One region of the Streptomyces sp. LX-29 genome, then DNA from elsewhere that is predicted to be linked to it. Evidence: riboswitches for the same ligand, from Rfam matches in the RefSeq annotation. Region 1 holds a riboswitch; the other holds the start of a gene.

What was found. Region 1 has a riboswitch for cyclic di-AMP ahead of LRS74_RS10430 (transglycosylase family protein). Riboswitches for the same ligand answer to the same signal wherever they lie in the genome.
Region 2: linked by a shared signal. The riboswitch ahead of LRS74_RS17810 (M23 family metallopeptidase) and the one ahead of LRS74_RS10430 (transglycosylase family protein) in region 1 are both predicted to bind cyclic di-AMP.

The regions. Positions count from the first base shown of each region.
Region 1 covers NZ_CP089746.1:2,470,660-2,478,984, forward strand. Annotated here, with positions in the region: gene LRS74_RS10425 (permease prefix domain 1-containing protein) at 1-651, shown strand, start outside; cyclic di-AMP (ydaO/yuaA leader) riboswitch at 1,341-1,554, shown strand; gene LRS74_RS10430 (transglycosylase family protein) at 1,560-2,756, shown strand; gene LRS74_RS10435 (hypothetical protein) at 2,838-3,404, shown strand; gene LRS74_RS10440 (heme-binding protein) at 3,409-3,975, opposite strand; gene LRS74_RS10445 (sensor histidine kinase) at 4,125-5,348, shown strand; gene LRS74_RS10450 (response regulator transcription factor) at 5,345-6,034, shown strand; gene LRS74_RS10455 (DUF427 domain-containing protein) at 6,071-6,481, opposite strand; gene LRS74_RS10460 (hypothetical protein) at 6,632-6,862, opposite strand; gene LRS74_RS10465 (MFS transporter) at 7,002-8,267, opposite strand.
Region 2 covers NZ_CP089746.1:4,124,683-4,133,007, forward strand. Annotated here, with positions in the region: gene LRS74_RS17800 (DUF6227 family protein) at 39-809, shown strand; gene LRS74_RS17805 (PP2C family protein-serine/threonine phosphatase) at 1,287-2,555, shown strand; cyclic di-AMP (ydaO/yuaA leader) riboswitch at 2,831-2,971, shown strand; gene LRS74_RS17810 (M23 family metallopeptidase) at 2,983-4,338, shown strand; gene LRS74_RS17815 (hypothetical protein) at 4,668-4,973, opposite strand; gene LRS74_RS17820 (Ig-like domain-containing protein) at 5,098-6,315, opposite strand; gene LRS74_RS17825 (hypothetical protein) at 6,384-7,238, opposite strand; gene LRS74_RS17830 (SigE family RNA polymerase sigma factor) at 7,231-7,782, opposite strand; gene LRS74_RS17835 (PrsW family glutamic-type intramembrane protease) at 7,861-8,325, opposite strand, start outside.

The DNA of each region.
Region 1 (8,325 bases):
GACCCCATCGAGCGGTATGTCGCGACCCTGTCGGCGGCGCTGCAGGGACCGGCGCGCGACAAGGCCCGGCTGGTCGAGGAGATCCGCGACGGCCTCGACGACGCCGTGGCGGCGCACACCTGCGAGGGGGTCCCCTACGAGCACGCCGCCCACGCGGCCATCACCGAGTTCGGCTCGCCGGACAACCTGGTGCCCAGCTGTCAGCGGGAGCTGACGATCGCCCAGGCCCGGCACACCGCACGGGCCGCCGCGCTGGCGGTGCCCTTCGCGATCGCCTGCTGGCTGGTGATCCGGACGGCCGGCGACGACCGTGCGTGGGAGCTGAGCCGTGCCACGCAGCTGCTGACGGCGCATCTGGTCGGCGTCGCCGCCACCGCGGCGGCGCTGGCCGGCGCGACCTGGGCGGCCACCGGCCCGCTCGCCCGCTGGCTGCCCACCCCACCCCGGCTGCCGCTGGCGGTCGCCTGGACCGGCACGGCCGCGAGCGTGGCCATGGCCGTCACGGCGCTGGTGCTCGTCACCCTGTCGGTCGCGGTCACGAACTGGCCGCTGGCCGTGGCCGCCGGTCTGCTCGCGGCGGCGTCGCACGCCGTGGTGGCGGCGTCGGCCCGCACCTGCCGCCGGTGCGCCCGCCTCCGCGCCCCCTCCTAGCCGTCCGCCGATTTCCGTTCCCGGGATATCCACCGCCGGGCCTTTCCCCGGGAATCCCTCCGGCGATGCGTCGTCAGATTCCGCATTCGCCGCCGATAACCCCGGGTCGCGACGGACCACTCCGCACACCGGATCACTCCACGGACAAGGCGCACCCGCCCCCGATGCGGCTGATCACGCCGCACCTCCGCGCGAGGCGGCGATCCAAGCCGTTTGCCAGCCCTCACTCCCTTCGCATCAGCACCCCTTCTGCTTTGCCAGTGCATAGAGAAGACGCCCGCTGACGCGCCCCACGGGGGGCGATCCCCCACCACCGCGGCGAGCACGGGTCGGGAGACCCCCGGGACATCTGCCGAAAGTCCCAGGGAACCGGACAGATGGAATCGGACTCTTAGGACTTAGGGCACATAGTTACCGCCGGTGACTGAGGTCACAGGTTTGCTGGCGGGAATGTCACTCACTGCCCGCCTTCAGCACACTTTCCGTCCACATTGTCACGCCGTGCAGCACCCGGACGGCATTCCGCAAGATCTTCTTTCGCTCTCGGGAAGAGATCCAGAGCGCAGCGTGACAAAAACCCCCGGAAAGGTCCCGAGTCGATCTTTTCCGGAAATCCCGACGCTTGTGGGCCGCGAAATCCATGTGTTTTGGTTACGGCCGTTCCCTTCGCAATCACTGCGGGGGAACCCAAAGCCGGAACGCCTAGTCCTGCCGCCGGCCGAGGAGTGTCCACGAACACACGACGGCAGGAGCGGGGGACCCAGGTAAGTCGCCGGGTCGCGCCACGAAGCGCGACACGGCTTGGGGTGAAGACGTGCCGCGGCCCATGAGGCCGCTCAGGGCACGGCCGGGCAACTCCAGCCCGAACCCGACAGCTCACCTCGCAGGCGTGGGAGAGGAACACCCCTATGTCTGTCGGTCGTCACCGTCGTATCACCCCTGGTCGCATCGCCAAGCTTTCCCTCGCTCTCGTCGCCGGCGGCGCCGGCATCGCGATGCCGCTCGTGGGTGCCACCACGGCCAGCGCCGCGTCCGTCGAGACCTGGGACAAGGTCGCGATGTGCGAGTCCACCGGCAACTGGAGCATCAACACCGGCAACGGCTTCTACGGCGGTCTGCAGTTCACGCAGTCCACGTGGGAGGAGTTCGGCGGCACCGCGTACGCCTCGCGTGCGGACCTCGCCACCAAGGACCAGCAGATCGCCATCGCCGAGAAGGTGCTGGCCGTGCAGGGCCCCGGCGCCTGGCCCGTGTGCTCCGTCAAGGCGGGCCTGACCAAGGGCGGCCCGGCCCCGGCCATCTCGCCCGACGGTGACACGGCCACCTCCACCCCGGCCCCCGCCGCCCCGGCGCCGGCCGCCCCGGCCGAGGACGCCAAGCCCGCCCCGGCCCCGAAGGACGACGTCCCGTCCGAGGCCGCGAAGAACACCGAGTACACCGTCGTCGGCGGCGACTCGCTCTTCTCGATCGCCCAGGCGCACGACGTCGAGGGTGGCTGGGAGGCCGTCTACAAGGCCAACCGCGAGGTCGTGGGTGCCAACCCGAACCTGATCTTCCCGGGTCAGAAGCTCTCCCTCCAGGGCGAGGCCGCGAAGCCCGCCACCGGCGAGGCCGCCCCCGCCGAGGCTCCGGCCGCTCCGGCCCCGGCCGCCCCGGCTGAGGCCCCGGCCGCCCCGGCCCCGGCCGAGGCCCCGGTCGCCTCCGGTTGGACCGCGCCGGTCGCCGCCCCCCAGGGCACCCCGTACCACCAGGCCGGTTCCGCCTGGTCCAGCGGTTACCACACCGGCGTCGACTTCCCCGTCGCCACCGGCACCACCCTCAAGGCCATCGGTGACGGCGAGGTCGTCTCCGCCGGCTGGGGCGGCGCCTACGGCAACGAGGTCGTCATCCGCCACGCCGACGGCAAGTACAGCCAGTACGCCCACCTGTCGCAGCTGTCCGTCTCGGTCGGCCAGACCGTGACCGGCGGCCAGCAGATCGGCCTCTCCGGCTCCACCGGCAACAGCAGCGGCCCGCACCTGCACTTCGAGGTCCGCACCGCTCCGGGCTACGGCTCCGACATCGACCCGATCGCCTACCTGCGCTCGCACGGCGTCAACATCTGAGTCTGAGCATCACCCGAAGTGCCCGGTCCGCCCCACGCGGACCGGGCACTTCGGCGTTTCCGCGCCGGTAGCCTCTCGGCCATGTCCTTCGAGAGTGCCCGGCCCGCTCCCGTTCCCCCGCACGGCGACGCCCCGGCCCGGGACGGCCGTACGGTCCCCGACCGGGACGAGGCCGCCCGGCCCGGGGAGCCCGCGGCCGCTCCCCGGTCACCCGCGCCCCGGCGGTCCCCACCGGCCCGGCCCGCGCGGCGGTCCCGGCGCGAGGGACTTCCCTGGACCGTCCTGGCCTGTCTGCTCTGCGCCTGCGCCGTCAGCGCGCTCTTCCTGCCCGTCGCCTTCCACGAGGACCGCGCCACCCAGGAGTGCGGCTCCGTCCTGTCCCCGCATGTGGCACGGCAGGGCGGCGGCGAGGCGCGCTACGGCCACGAGTGCGCCGCGCTGCGGACCCAGCGCCTGGGGTACTCCGCCCTCTTCCTGGCCGGCGCCGGCGTCACGCTCGCCGTCGCCGGCTCCCTGACGGGGCGGGGCCGGGGGCAGACCGAGCGGCAGCGCCCCGCGGCCCCGCGCCCACCGGCGCAGCGGCCCTCCGCCGCGCACGCGAACGGCCGGGCGGGGGCCCCTACGGACCCCCGCCCGGCCGTCTCCTAGCGGCTCAGCCCGCGAGCGCCGCCGCGCCCGCGCTCGCGTACTTCTCGTCCAGGTCGCCGCTGGGCGCGCCGGCCACGCCGATGCCCGCGATCGGCGCGCCCTTGGCCGGGGCCTGCACCGGCACCGCGCCCGCCAGGAACAGCGTGCCCGGGATGTCCTTCAGGTTCGGCGCCTGCTGGAGGCGCTTGACCAGCTCGGAGGTGGGGGCGTTCCAGGAGACGGCCGTGTACGCCTTGCGCTGCGCCGACTCGTACGACTGCGGGCCCGCGCCGTCGCCGCGGAGCACCACCACCGTGTTGCCGTTGCGGTCGACGACCGAGACGGTGATCCGCTGGCCGTCCTTCTCCGCCGCGTCGAGCGCCGCCTGGGCGGCCTCGGTCGCGGCGTCCACGGTGAGGTGGGTGGACTGGTAGGTCGCCTTCTTGGGAGCCGGGGCGGCCGGCGCGGCGGCCGGGGCCACCGGCTGGCTCTCCTCCGTGCCCGCCGCGTTCGCCGACACCACGCCCAGCGTTCCGCCGCCCAGCAGCGCCGCCGCCACCGCCACCGTCAGCACCCGCGTGTTCTTCGCCATGAGTCTGCCTCTCCTTCGGTTCATGCCTGCCTGAGGACTCGCCCCGATCCTCCGGCCGGGCACTCCCCCGCCACATCGCCGTACCCGCCGACCCCGCCATCGGCCGATCGGTTGATGCGCCGGTGATCCGCGCAGGTCACGATGGGGTGATGAGGCACGAGCAGGACCCCGACGCGCGCTGGCTGGCCGCGGTGATGCACGCGGCGTTCTTCCTGTTGCTGGCCGCCTCGCTGACCCGCTTCCTGCTGCGCCACCCCGGCGAGGCCCGCACGCCGTGGATCATCGCGCTCAGCGTCGTGCTCGCACTGCTGTACGTGCTCGGGCCCGCCCTCGGCTTCCGGCCCACCCCACGGCGCCTGGCCTGGCTCGGCACGGTGGTCGCCGTCTGGGTGGTGCTGGTGCTGCTGGCGCCCAGCTTCGCCTGGTGCGCGGTCCCCCTCTTCTATACGGGGCTGCGCGCGCTGCCGCCGCGCGCGGCGCTCGCCCTGGTCGCGGTCCTCACCGCTCTGGTCGTCGGGGCGCAGCTGCGGCTGTCCTCGGGCTTCGACCCGAACCTGGTGCTCGCCCCGCCCGCCGTCGCCGCCGTGGCCACCGCCGTCTTCGTCCACATGGATCGGCAGGCCGAGCGGCTGGCCGCCACCGAGCGGCGCGAGGGCACGCTCGCGGAGCGGCAGCGGCTGTCCATGGAGATCCACGACACCATCGCGCAGGGGCTTTCCAGCCAGCAGATGCTGCTCCAGGCCGCCGAGCGGGTCTGGGACACCGACCCGGACGCGGCCCGCGCCCATGTGCGCACCGCCGCCGGCGTCGCCGAGCGGGACCTCGCCGAGGCCCGGCGCTTCGTTCGGGGGCTGGGGCCGGCGGACCTGGCCGAAGGCGGCGGGCTTCCGGAGGCGCTGCGCGCGCTGACCCGGCGGGAGTCCGCCCAGCACGGGTCCGGCCGTGGCGGGCCCCATGTGCGCTGTCTCATCGACGGCACCCCGCTCCCCCTCCCCGACCACGTCCAGTCGGCCCTGCTCCGCATCGCCCAGGGAGCCCTGGCCAACGTCCGCGAGCACGCCGAGGCCGGCGCCGCCGTGCTGACCCTCAGCTACCTCGGCGACCAGGTCGTGCTGGACGTGGCGGACGACGGGCGTGGCTTCCAGCCCGGTGCGGCGGCAGCGGCGGGCGGGGCGACGGGTGAGGGGAGCGTGCGCGGGCACGGGCTGCCCGCCATGCGCGCCCGGGCCGCCCAGGTCGGCGGCACCCTGACCGTGGAGTCCGCCCCCGGCGAGGGCACGGTCGTCTCGGCCGCCGTCCCGCTGGGCCAGACCCCGCCCCCCACGTCCCGCACGCCCCGCGGCGGCCCCGGTACCCAGGAGGAGACATCATGAGCGCGGTCCGGACGATCCGGATTCTGCTCTGCGACGACCATGTGGTGGTGCGCGCCGGCCTGCTCGCGCTGCTGAGCAGCGAGCCGGACATCGAGGTCGTCGGCGAGGCGGGCAGCGGTGAGGCGGCCGTCGCCCTGGCGGCGCGGCTCGGCCCGGACGTCGTGCTGATGGATCTCCAGCTCGGCGCGGGCATCGACGGCGTCGAGGCGACGCGCCGGATCGTCGCGGCCCGGACGGGAGGCGAGGAACCGGCCCGGGACCGGGCCGCCGACGCGCCGGTCCCCGGCTCCGGCCCCCATGTCCTGGTCCTCACCACCTATGACACCGACGCCGACATCAGCCGCGCCATCGACGCCGGCGCCACCGGCTATCTGTTGAAGGCCGAGCGGCCCGAGGCGCTGTTCGCGGCCATCCGGTCCGCCGCGCAGGGGCGCACCGCGCTCTCCCCTCCGGTGGCCAGCCGGATGATGGCCCGCATGCGCCAGCCGCGCCCGGCGCTGACCGGGCGTGAGCTGGACATCCTCGGTCAGCTCGCGCGGGGGCTGAGCAACCGCGAGATCGCCCGGGCGCTGTTCATCAGCGAGGCCACCGTCAAGACCCACCTCGGGCGCGTGTACGACAAGTTGGGCGTCGACACGCGGGCGGGCGCGGTCGCGGTCGCCAAGGAGCAGCGGCTGCTCCCCTGATCCCGACTGATCCCGACCGCGGCGCGGGGCCGACTCCTAGCCGCCGATCCGCTCGCCGTCCACGGTGACCGTCGCCACCGTGTCGTAGAACGACAGAAAGCCCTTGATCGGGGCGACCGTCTCGATCGGTTCGAGGTAGGACCACACCACGTCCCGGCGGACGACCGCCCCGGCGTCCGTGCCGTCGCCGACATACGACCAGTACGAGGCGACGCCCTTGAACGGGCACACGGTCTGCGAGTCGGTCGGCTCCAGGAGCGTCAGGTCCACGTCGTCCGGGGGGAGGTAGTAGCGGGCCGGCAGGCCCGTCTCGTGGACCAGCAGCGGGCGCCGGGACTCGGCGACCAGGCGGCCGTCGATCTCCACCCGTATGTGCTGCGAGCCGGGCGCCACCTCGACGCGGTGGGTGGTCCGGGGGTGCGTGGTGCTGTGGTGGTGGGACGGCACGGGAATTCCCCTCCCTGACTCCTGCGGGCTCCCGCGACTGCGGAGGCTCGTTCGTAAGACGCCGGCCCGGTGCCTCCTATTCCTGGATTCCCGGTCCCGTTCCGGATTCCCGGTCCCGTTCCGGATTTCCGGTCCTCTCCCGGATTCCCCTCATTCCTCCGGGAGGCTGTCCCACGCCTCGCCGCCCGGGTGCAGTTCGTACCCCTCCGCCGCCGCGATGGCCTGCGCCTGCGCCCGGCTGTGCAGCGGCACCTCGTGGGTCTCGCTCGTGACCTCGGCGTGGGTGCCCTCGTCGTCGGCGACGGCCTCGATCGAGTGCGTCTCGTAGATGGCACGCCCCGCCTCGGACGTGCTCCAGACCACGTACATGCTCCTTGTCATCGGGCTCACTCCCCGGGCGACCGGACCGGACGGAAGAGTTCCCCCGGTCCCAGGATCCCACCTGAACGGCGTCCCCACCCCGCGTTGGCACCCGATCGCCGCGTGTCGCCCCCGTTGGCCGGTCCCGGTCGGGGGGTGCCTAGGCGCCCGCCCGCCGGCCGGCGATCATCGCGGTGAGCCAGGCCAGCACCGCCAGCGCGCCCCCGCACCACATCACGCTGGTGACGCCGAAGCCGTCGGCGGCCCGCCCGCCGAGCAGCGCGCCCAGCGAGATCGCCACGTTGAACACCCCGACGAAGAGCGCGGAGGCCGCCTCGCGGGCGCGGGGTGCCGCGGCCAGCACCCAGGTCTGCGCGGTGACCGAGACGCCCCCGTAGGCCAGCCCCCACAGCACCAGCAGCGCCGCGGCGCCCACGGTGGTGCCGCCCGCGAGCGGGGTCAGCAGCTCCGCGGCGGCGAGCAGGGCGATGATCACCGTGAAGGTGTGCCGGGGGTCGCGATGCGCCCGGGCGCCGGCGAGGAAGTTCCCCACGATGCCGGCCAGCCCGTAGGTCAGCAGCAGGGTGCTGACCAGGCCGGCCCCGACCCCGGCCACGTCCTCCAGCACCGGCCGGACATAGGTGTAGGCGCCGAAGTGCCCGGTCACCAGCAGGAGCGTGGTGATCAGCCCCGCTCGCAGCCGGGCGTCGCGGAAGAGTCCGGGCACCTGGCCGAGCCGGATCGGCTCGTCGGTGGCGGGCAGCGGCGGCAGCAGGACCGCCATGGCCACCGCCACCACCAGTGCCAGGGCGGCCATGACGGCGAAGGCCGCCCGCCAGTCGGCGAGGTCGCCGACGAGGGTGCCGGCGGGCACCCCGAGCACGGACGCCACCGCGATCCCGCTGAAGATCAGTGAGGTGGCGTGGCCGACGGACCGCTCCGGCACCAGCCGGGGCGCCATCCCCGCCGCCATCGACCAGACCCCGCCGATGCTCACGCCCACCAGCACCCGGGCGACCAGCAGCACGCCGAAGTCGGGCGCCAGCGCCGAGAGCAGATTGGCGACGGCCAGCAGCGCCATCAGGGCGCACAGCACGATCCGCCGGTCCAGCCGGCCGACGCCGACGGTCAGCAGCGGGGCGGCGACGGCCGCGACGATCCCGGGCACGGTCATGGTCAGGCCGACCGTGCCGGCGGAGACGTCGAGCGTGGAGCCGATGGCGGTGAGCAGACCGACCGGGAGCATCTCGGTGGTGACGACGGAGAAGGTGCCCACCGCCACCGCCAGCACGGCGGGCCAGCGGGGACGATCGACGGCGGTCCGGGCCGGACCCGAAGCGCGCTCGGAAGGGGTGGGGGGAGACATGGGCGGTGCGGACCGGCCCGAGTCGGGCGCGGGTGTGGGGAGTTCTGTTCTCTCGACCATGAATCCAGCGAACAACCGTGCGCTTTCGGGAACAACGCCGAAGGTCTCACCCTTCTAT
Region 2 (8,325 bases), 1.7 Mb from region 1:
GGGGCGCGGCGAGCCGATGGCCGGGAGGTAGAGACGACATGGGGCACTCACAGCAGGGCGGAACGCATGCCGAACTGCTCGACGGGCTGCTCGCCCGTGCCCAGAACGGGTTCGAGATCGACGAGGCGCTGCTCGTCCGGTTGCGTGACGCCCTGATGCACCAGACCGAGCTGCGCTCGTGCCGTCAGTGCAACGAGCCGCGCGGGCCGCTCGGTTACAGCACGTACCGGCACATCTTCCTGCTGCCCGACGGCAGCAGCGTGATGCTGTGGGAGCTGGAGCACAACACCGGCGCCGAGGAGCGCCCGCTGTACGAGCTGTACGACGACGAGGGTGCGTTGCTGGCCGCGGAGCGCCGGGTGCACGAGCGGACCGGTGGCGGCCGGTGGGACGAGTTCGACTCCGTGCCGCTGTGGATCCCGGAGCAACTGCTCAACGGCGCACCGCCGATGACGACGTCCCGCGCCTACGTCGCCGACAACTCGCCCGACCACGCCCGCCGTGTGCTGCGCCGCGCGGAGAACCCGGACCGGCCGGGCGAGGACGTGGAGCGACTGCTCACCACCGCCTTCGCGCACGACATCGCGCTCGCCCCCAAGCCGCGCCGGCGGTCGGGCGGTCCCGACGGGACGTGGTGCCGCTTCTACGAGCACGCGTTCCTGCTCGCCGACGGCGACGAGATCAGCCTGTGGGAGCTGGAGCACAACCTGACCAGCGACGGGCGGCTGGTGTGCGAGGTCTACCTCGACGAGGTCGCCGCGGAGCTCGCGGCCGACCGGCACGCCCGCGCGCTCGGGGTGGAGCTGTGAGGGCCCCACGCGCTCGGGATGGAGCGGTGAGCGGCCGCGCTCGGGGTGGAGCCGTGAGCGGCCGCGCCTAGCCGCCGTCGAGCCGTCTGGCCGCTGTCGGGCCGTCTGGCCGTGGTCGTGTCGCCTGGCCGCCGTCGCGCGGTCTGGCCGCCGTCGGGCCGTCTGACCGTGCTCGTGTCGCCTGGCCGCCGTCGCGCGTCCTCGCGTCCTGTGTCCGTCGGCGGGCCCCGCGCCCGAGCGCCGAGCGCCCACGGCCTACGCCGGATGGCTGCTGTCGAGTCGCCCCGCGGGGCGCCAGCCGCGAGCCTTGTGGGAGCCGGCGGCGGGAGCGGTGGCGCCGCCCGACGACGAAGCGACGAAGGCGGCCCGGTGGCGGCGGATCGGCGGCGGGGAGTCGGCGACGGCGAGTCGGCGGCGGGTCCGAACCCCGGGTCTGTCTGACGGCGGCGGAGCGGTACGCGGGAGAAGCCGGTGCGGGTGCGAGGCGGCAGGGCCGCGGTGGCGGAAGGCGAGGTCTACGAGACCGCGCCCGCCCGCCGCTTCGCCACCTGGCTGCCGGCGGCACTGATCGTCGGCGGGATCGTCTTCGAGTTGGCCACGCCGCCTGCGTACACCGCCGTGCCCTTCCTCTCCGCCGCACCGCTCATCGCCGCCCCCTTCTCCACCCTGAGGGTGACGCTGGCGATCGCCGCGGCCTCGGTGGCGGCGGCCTTAGGGCTGATGGTGGTGCAGGGGCTGCGGCACGCGGGGGAGGCGCAGACGCTCACGGAGCTGGCCACGGCGTGCACCGTGGGGCTCCTCGCCATCGCGACCAACCGGATGATGCGGCGCAGCGAGCGGCGGCTGGCCTCCGCGCGGGTCATCGCCGAGGCGGCACAGCGCGCCGTGCTGCCCACGCCCGCCGCCCGTCTGGGCGGATTGCGCATCGCCGCGCGGTACCAGGCGGCGCAGGCCGAGGCGCGCATCGGCGGAGACCTGTACGCGGTGCAGGGGACGCCGTACGGCGCGCGCGTCCTCGTCGCCGACGTCCGGGGCAAGGGGCTGGCGGCGGTCGAGGCCGTGGTGATCGTCCTCGGGGCGTTCCGGGAGGCGGCGGAGCAGGAGGCGACGCTGGCGGGCGTGGCGGGGCGGCTGGACCGGGCGCTGCGCCGGGAGGCCGAGCGGCGGGCGAGCGTGGAGCTGCGCGAGGGGTTCGCCACGGCGGTGCTGGTGGAGATCCCGCCCGGCGAGGCCACGCTGCGCCTGCTGAACCGCGGTCACCCGGCCCCGTTGCTGCTCCGCGCGGACGGCGGCGCGGGCTACCTGGAACCGACGGCGCCGGCGCTGCCCCTGGGCATGACGGACCTGGGGGAGTGGCCGGACGTGGTGGACGAGCGACCGTTCCCGGCCAGGGCGACGCTGCTGCTCTTCACGGACGGGGTGACCGAGGCGCGGGACCGGCACGGCGAGTTCTACGAACCGGCGGAGCGGTTGCGCGGCCACACCTTCGCGGGGCCGGACGCCCTGCTGGACGCGCTGGTCGTGGATGTCGCGCGCCATGCGCGCGGGAGGACGGCGGACGACATGGCGGTGCTCGCCGTCCACCGGCAGTCGAGCGCGGAGGGGCCGCCGGCCGACTCCCGCGCGGAGCGGCCGGTGCCGGCTGACTCCCGCGCGGAGCGGCCGGCCGACCCCTGGCGACCGGGCCACCCGGCCGGCCTCGCACACCCGGCGGACCGGGCGAGCAGCGCCGATAGCGGAACGTAGTCGACCGCCGCCCCTGCGCATAACAATTGACGCACGATCAGCGGTGGCGGGTTTCCGCCGCGCGATCTTGGTGACTCAACTCTCCGGCAACTTGCTCAGATTTGCCGGAAAGTGACCGAATGTGGGGCGTCGATTCTGCACGGATTCCAGGGAACGGCTTGGAAACACGCCGGGCGGTCTATTAACGTTCGATAACGCAGCGCGGTCGTCACAGCCGCCGCAAGAGGCGGCACCGTGCGCCGTCGCCGAATCCCGCACGCACAGCAGCGCGAGCACCAACAGCATCACCGCAGCACCTAGGGAACCGGGGAACCACCATCCTTGGGGTGAATCGGGCGCTTCCTCGGAGGAGCCCGTAGGAGACCTTCCTGCTCCGAACCCGTCAGCTAACCCGGTAGGCGAGACGGAAGGAAAGGAGTACGCCCCCGTGGCGTCCAACAGGTCTGCCTTCGACGAGGCGCCGTACAGCCCCTCCGGTGTTTCCGGCGCCCCCTACGGTCCGGGTGTCCTTCCCGGCCCGGGTGGTGGTCCGACCTCGACCATGGCCCCCGCTCGCGCTGTCCCCTCGGCCGCCTCCGCGATGCCCTCGGGCCCCGCCACATCCGGCGCCCCCACCATCGCCAGCCCCGTCGTGGCCCCTCCGCACGATGCCTTCGGGCCCGAGGACGAGGACGGGGAGGAGTGGAATCCCACGGCGGACTCCATAGCCCCGGTCCGCGGCCGGCACCGGGTGGTCAAGCAGCGCGGCGGCGGCATGGCGCGCAGCGGCGCGGTGCTCGGCGTCGGTGTCATCGCGGCGGTGGGCGCGGGCGGCATGGCGACCGCCAAGGACCGACCCAACCCGCCGATCTCCATGCCCGACCTGGGGCAGGTCGCCGACGAGGTGCAGGGCGTGCTCCCGGAGGCGAGGGAGCTGCCCGGTGCCACGCGGCTCGTCTCCGACGCGGTCGGCCCGGGCAACGTCGCCTCCGCACCGGGCGCGCCCGCGGCCGCGGCCCCGCTCTCCACGGCCGGTCTGACCGCCGAGGACGCGGCGAACGGCGCCACCGACGCCGGCGAGGCGCTGCGCGCCCGCATCATGCAGCAGGCCGAGTATCAGCAGAACGCGGCCGACGACGCCCAGCGCGAGGCCGCCGCGCGAGCCGCCGCCGAGCAGGCCGCCAAGGCGGCCGCGGCCCAGGCCAAGGCCGAGGCCGACGAGGCGAAGAAGGCCGCCGAGGCCGAGGCCGAGCGCAAGGCGGAGGAGGCCGCACGCAAGGCCGAGGCCGAGCGGAAGGCGGAGGCCGCGGCCAAGGCGAAGGCCGAAGCGGAGGCAGAGGCTGAGGCGGACGCGGAGGCGGACGCGGGGTCGGAATCCGGCTCCGGAGGCGACAGCGGGACCAGCGCCGGCGCGTATGCCCTCCCGGTCGCCTCCTACACCCTCACCTCCACCTTCGGCCAGGCCGGCGACCTGTGGTCCGCCGACCACACGGGGCAGGACTTCGCCGCTCCCACCGGCACCCCGGTCAAGGCGGTCCACGGGGGCACGATCACCTCCGCCGGCTGGGCCGGCGCCTACGGCTACCGCATCGTCCTCACGCTCCCCGACGGCACCGAGATCTGGTACTGCCACCTGTCATCCATGGTCAAGACCTCGGGCACGGTGTCCACCGGCGACGTCATCGGCCGCGTCGGCGCCACCGGCAACGTGACCGGTCCCCACCTCCACCTGGAGGTCCGCCCGGGCGGCGGCTCCCCGGTCGATCCCCTGGCGTGGCTGCGCCAGCACGGCCTGAACCCGTGACCACGACAGCCGTGATCACACCACCCGTGACCGCACCCGCGAGCACGACACCGTGACCGCACTCGCGAGCTCGACACGCGTGAGCACGCCGGCCTGAACCCGAGGCCAGCCTCTCCCCCCACAGCCCCGATACGCCGGCGGCTCTGGCGCTCTCTCCCCCCTTGACGCCAGGGCCGCCGGTTCGTTTTCCCGCGCTCTCGGGAGCCCGGGTGCGGCGCGCGCCGCGACGGCGAGCGGGCCGACCCCTGTGGCACCAGCGCCGCGGGGTCACCGGGCCCGGGTCACGGAGCCCGGGTCACGTGGCCACGGGCGCGGGGTGTCGGCGGTGCTCAGCCGGCGCGGCGGTCGGCGGCCGCCCAGGAGGCGAGGGCGACCCCGCCCGCCACGGCGGCGACGGCCGGCCAGGCGCCGATCTTCTTGGCCAGCGGGTGGGAGCCCGCGAACGCGGCCACATACAGCCCGCTCAGGGCCGCCGCGGTTCCGGCACCGCCCCGCTCCTTCCAGCCCCGCGCCGCCGCGACCCCCGCTGCGGCCAGCACCACACCGCCCAGGGGCCGCCTCTTCGTCCACCGGGCGACCCCGTAGCCGCCCACGAGACCGCCCGCGGCCACCACGCCTGTCGGAACCCCAGCCATAGCCACACCTTCCACATGTGCCGATCCGGATCCTCTCGGGACCATTCGACAACACCGGTCGTCCCGAACGCCCCACGGGCCCGTCACGGTCCCGCCCCGGTCCGGAGAGAGCGGACCGTCGGGCTCAGTCGAGGGCGCTGAGCTTCTTCCACTCCTCGTAGGAGAGGTTCCAGTCGCCGTAGCCGTTGCCGGTGGCGACGGTCTCCCGAGTGGAGCCGGTGACCTCGATGATGTCGCCGGGGGTGGCGCGGTCGTAGAAGCTCTTGCCGTCCGCTTCCGACATGCCTATGCAGCCGTGGCTCATGTTGACACGGCCGAAGTAGCCCTTGCCCTCGTTCCAGGGGGCGGCGTGGGCGTAGGTGCCGGAGGTGGTCAGATGGACCGCCCAGGGGACGTCCTTGTTGTACGGGTCGGCTATGTTCACCGACTCGCTGGTCATGTTGACCATGGGTGCCTTGCCGAGGACGACCATGGTGCCGTTCCAGGTGGGGTAGGCGGTGGAGCCGGCGGAGACCGGGATGGTGTCGACCTTCTTGCCGTCCTCGTAGACGGTCATCGTGTGCTGCTTCAGGTCGGCCTTGGCGACGCGGACGGTGCCGACGGTGAAGGTGCTGGAGACGTCGCGGCGGAGGTAGCGCCCCTCGCCCGTGTTGACGCCGCTGAGCTTGGCGCGGAGGGTCACCTTGGTGCCCTTGGCCCAGTAGCTCTCGGGGCGCCAGTCGACGCGCTCGACGCCGGTGAGCGGGTCGCGGGTCCAGCCCCAGGAGCCCTCCGTCTTGGGGGAGGTGCTGACGGAGAGCCGGCGCTCGACCGCCGCCTTGTCCTTCACCGGGTGGTCGAAGGCGATGGACACCGGCTGGCCGGCGCCGACGACCTTGTTGTTGGACGGGGTGACGGAGACGCCGTTGAAGACCTTGGCCGCACGGGTGCGGAAGGCCGAACGGTGGGTGGTGACCTCGCCGGCCGCGTTGGTCGCGGTGGCCAGGACGGCGTAGGAGGCCCCCGGGGTCATGGTGCGGGTGGAGCGCCAGCTCTTCTTGGCGTCGGACCATGAGCCCGTCACCGCGACCGCGTCGGCGCTGCTCGGGTCGGGAGTGACCTGGACCTTGGTCAGGGTGCCGCCGGCCACGTCGACCTTGATGCCGCCGTCGGGGGCCACCGCCGGGCCGTCGCTGCCCGGCGTCACGGTGATGCGGGCGGGCTTGGCGTCGGCCGGGTCGACCGAGGCGCCGCCCTTCCCGTCCGAGCCGGAGGAGGACTGACAGGCCACCAGCGAGGCCAGGGCCAGGGAGGACGCCGCAAGCAGGCGGAGAGGGCGGCGTATGGGACGTATGGATCGCACAGAGGACCTCTTGGGACGGTCGTGACGGTTGGTGAAGGCGTGGTGGGGGTGGTCGGAGCGACGGTCGGTCAGCAACGCTGCTCCACCCCCTCCGGGTTGCTCTTGTACGGCGGCGGCAGGGGCGTCGTGTCGGGGTGCAGCCGCCAGAGGGACAGGGACATGCAGTGGGTGGCGACCATGTCGACGTAGGACGCGCCGAACACGCCCAGACCGTCGACCTGCACGAGGGCGACCTCCGTGCCGGAGCGCATCAGCGAGACCTGGTGCTCTCCGCCCGAGCCGTCGGACTCCGAGCCGTAGACCCGGACCGTGGGCTTCCGCACCGAGCCCGGGGCTTCCGCGGAGAACGGGCGGCCGACCCTGACGAGCCCGCAGCGGGTCCGCAGCACCTCCTGCAGCGAGCTGAACACCCGGACGGCGTCCCGCTCGGTCCGGTAGGCGTTGATCGTGTGCCGTGCGGTCTCCTTGGCCTGGCGGCCCTGGAAGACGCGGGCGCGCTGGGCCGCCGGGAGCGGGTGCGCGTCGCCGTCCAGACCGGTCAGCCGGCAGTCGGCTTCGAGGTCCAGGAGCGGTGAGTCGAGCCGGTCGGTGGTGCGGACCGTCTTCCACCGGGCCGCCGCCTCGAAGGGCAGCGCCGTGGGGCGGAGCAGCGCCTCGACGGCGATGTCCGGAGCCGGCGATTCGGTACGGCCGGAGGGTGGTGGGCCCGCCGGCAGGGTGCGGGTCGGATCGTCGCCGGGGAGGAGCTGCCACGAGCCGATCGCGAGCGCGACGGCCGCGAGCACCGCGGAGACGGCGGTCACCGCACGCGTGCGGATCGTGCGCCGACGGCCCCGGGCACGCACGGCCTCCGGGCCCGCGAGGCGTATGCAGGGCTCGGTGGCGCGCGCTATCTCCCGAAGCCGCTCATCCAGGTCAGCCATGGGTGGGCACCTCCTTCGGGGAGCGGGCTGAGGCGGGGGCGGGGGCCGGAGGGTGGGGCGCGGGGTGGTCGGAGTCGGTCAGATGGCGGCCCAGCGCCTTGCGGGCACGGCTGAGGCGGGTCCGCACGGCGCCCTCGGAGACGCCCGTCTCCCGGGCCACCTGCTCGATGGGCAGGTCGAGCAGGTGGTGCAGGACGACGACGGTGCGCTGGTCGGGCTTCAGCCCGCGCAGTGCGTCGACCAACGCCACCCGGTCCGGGGCGAGGCCGGGCACGTCGGCCGGTGGGCCGTGCCGGAGGTGAGCCCGCATCCGGTTGCGGGCCCGGCGCCAGGAACTGACGGCCAGCCGCAGGGCGACGGTGCGCACCCACGGCGTCGGGTCGCCGTCCCTGGTGAGCCGGTCCCAACGCTGCCAGGCGCGGGCATACGCCTCCTGCACCGCGTCCTCGGCCTCGGACAGGTCGCCGGTGGCGGCATAGACCGCCGCGACGAGCCGTTTGGCCGTGGCCGCGTAGAACTGGTCGAAGTCGGATTGTGCTGACATGTGCCCCCCGATGGCCCCCGTGCCCCGCTGGTCGTGCAAGTCCCTCCTGTAATGAGCACGTCCGATGGCCGCGAAAGGTTACAGATGACTTTGCGGAGGCCGTCCGGGGGCGCCGTACGGGCCGTACGGCTGGGTGCTCCAGGGGCCGTACTGCGGCGGCTGCCGGTGCGGCGCGGGCGCCGACGCCTGAGTCTCGGCGTGAGGCGTCGGCATGGGCTGGGCGTGGTGCTGGGGCTGGGGGTGGTGCTGGGCGTGGGACCCCGGCGTGGCCGGGGGCATGGCGTGCGCGAGGGGCATCGGCATGGGCTGCGGCATCGGCGGCCGCGGCGGCCGCACCGACAGCGCCGCGTGCGCCAGCGCGGGCTGGGCGACCTCCCTGCGCTGCCAGAGCTGCTGGAGGAGCTCCCGTTCGCGGGCGGAGAAGTCGGGGTCCGCGATGCCGCGGTGCGCGCGCTGGCGGAGCAGGGCCAGGGAGGTCGCGTAGGCGATGTACTCGCCGACCGTGCGGGCCGCCGCCGGGCCCCGGGAGCGGCGGGCGAGGTC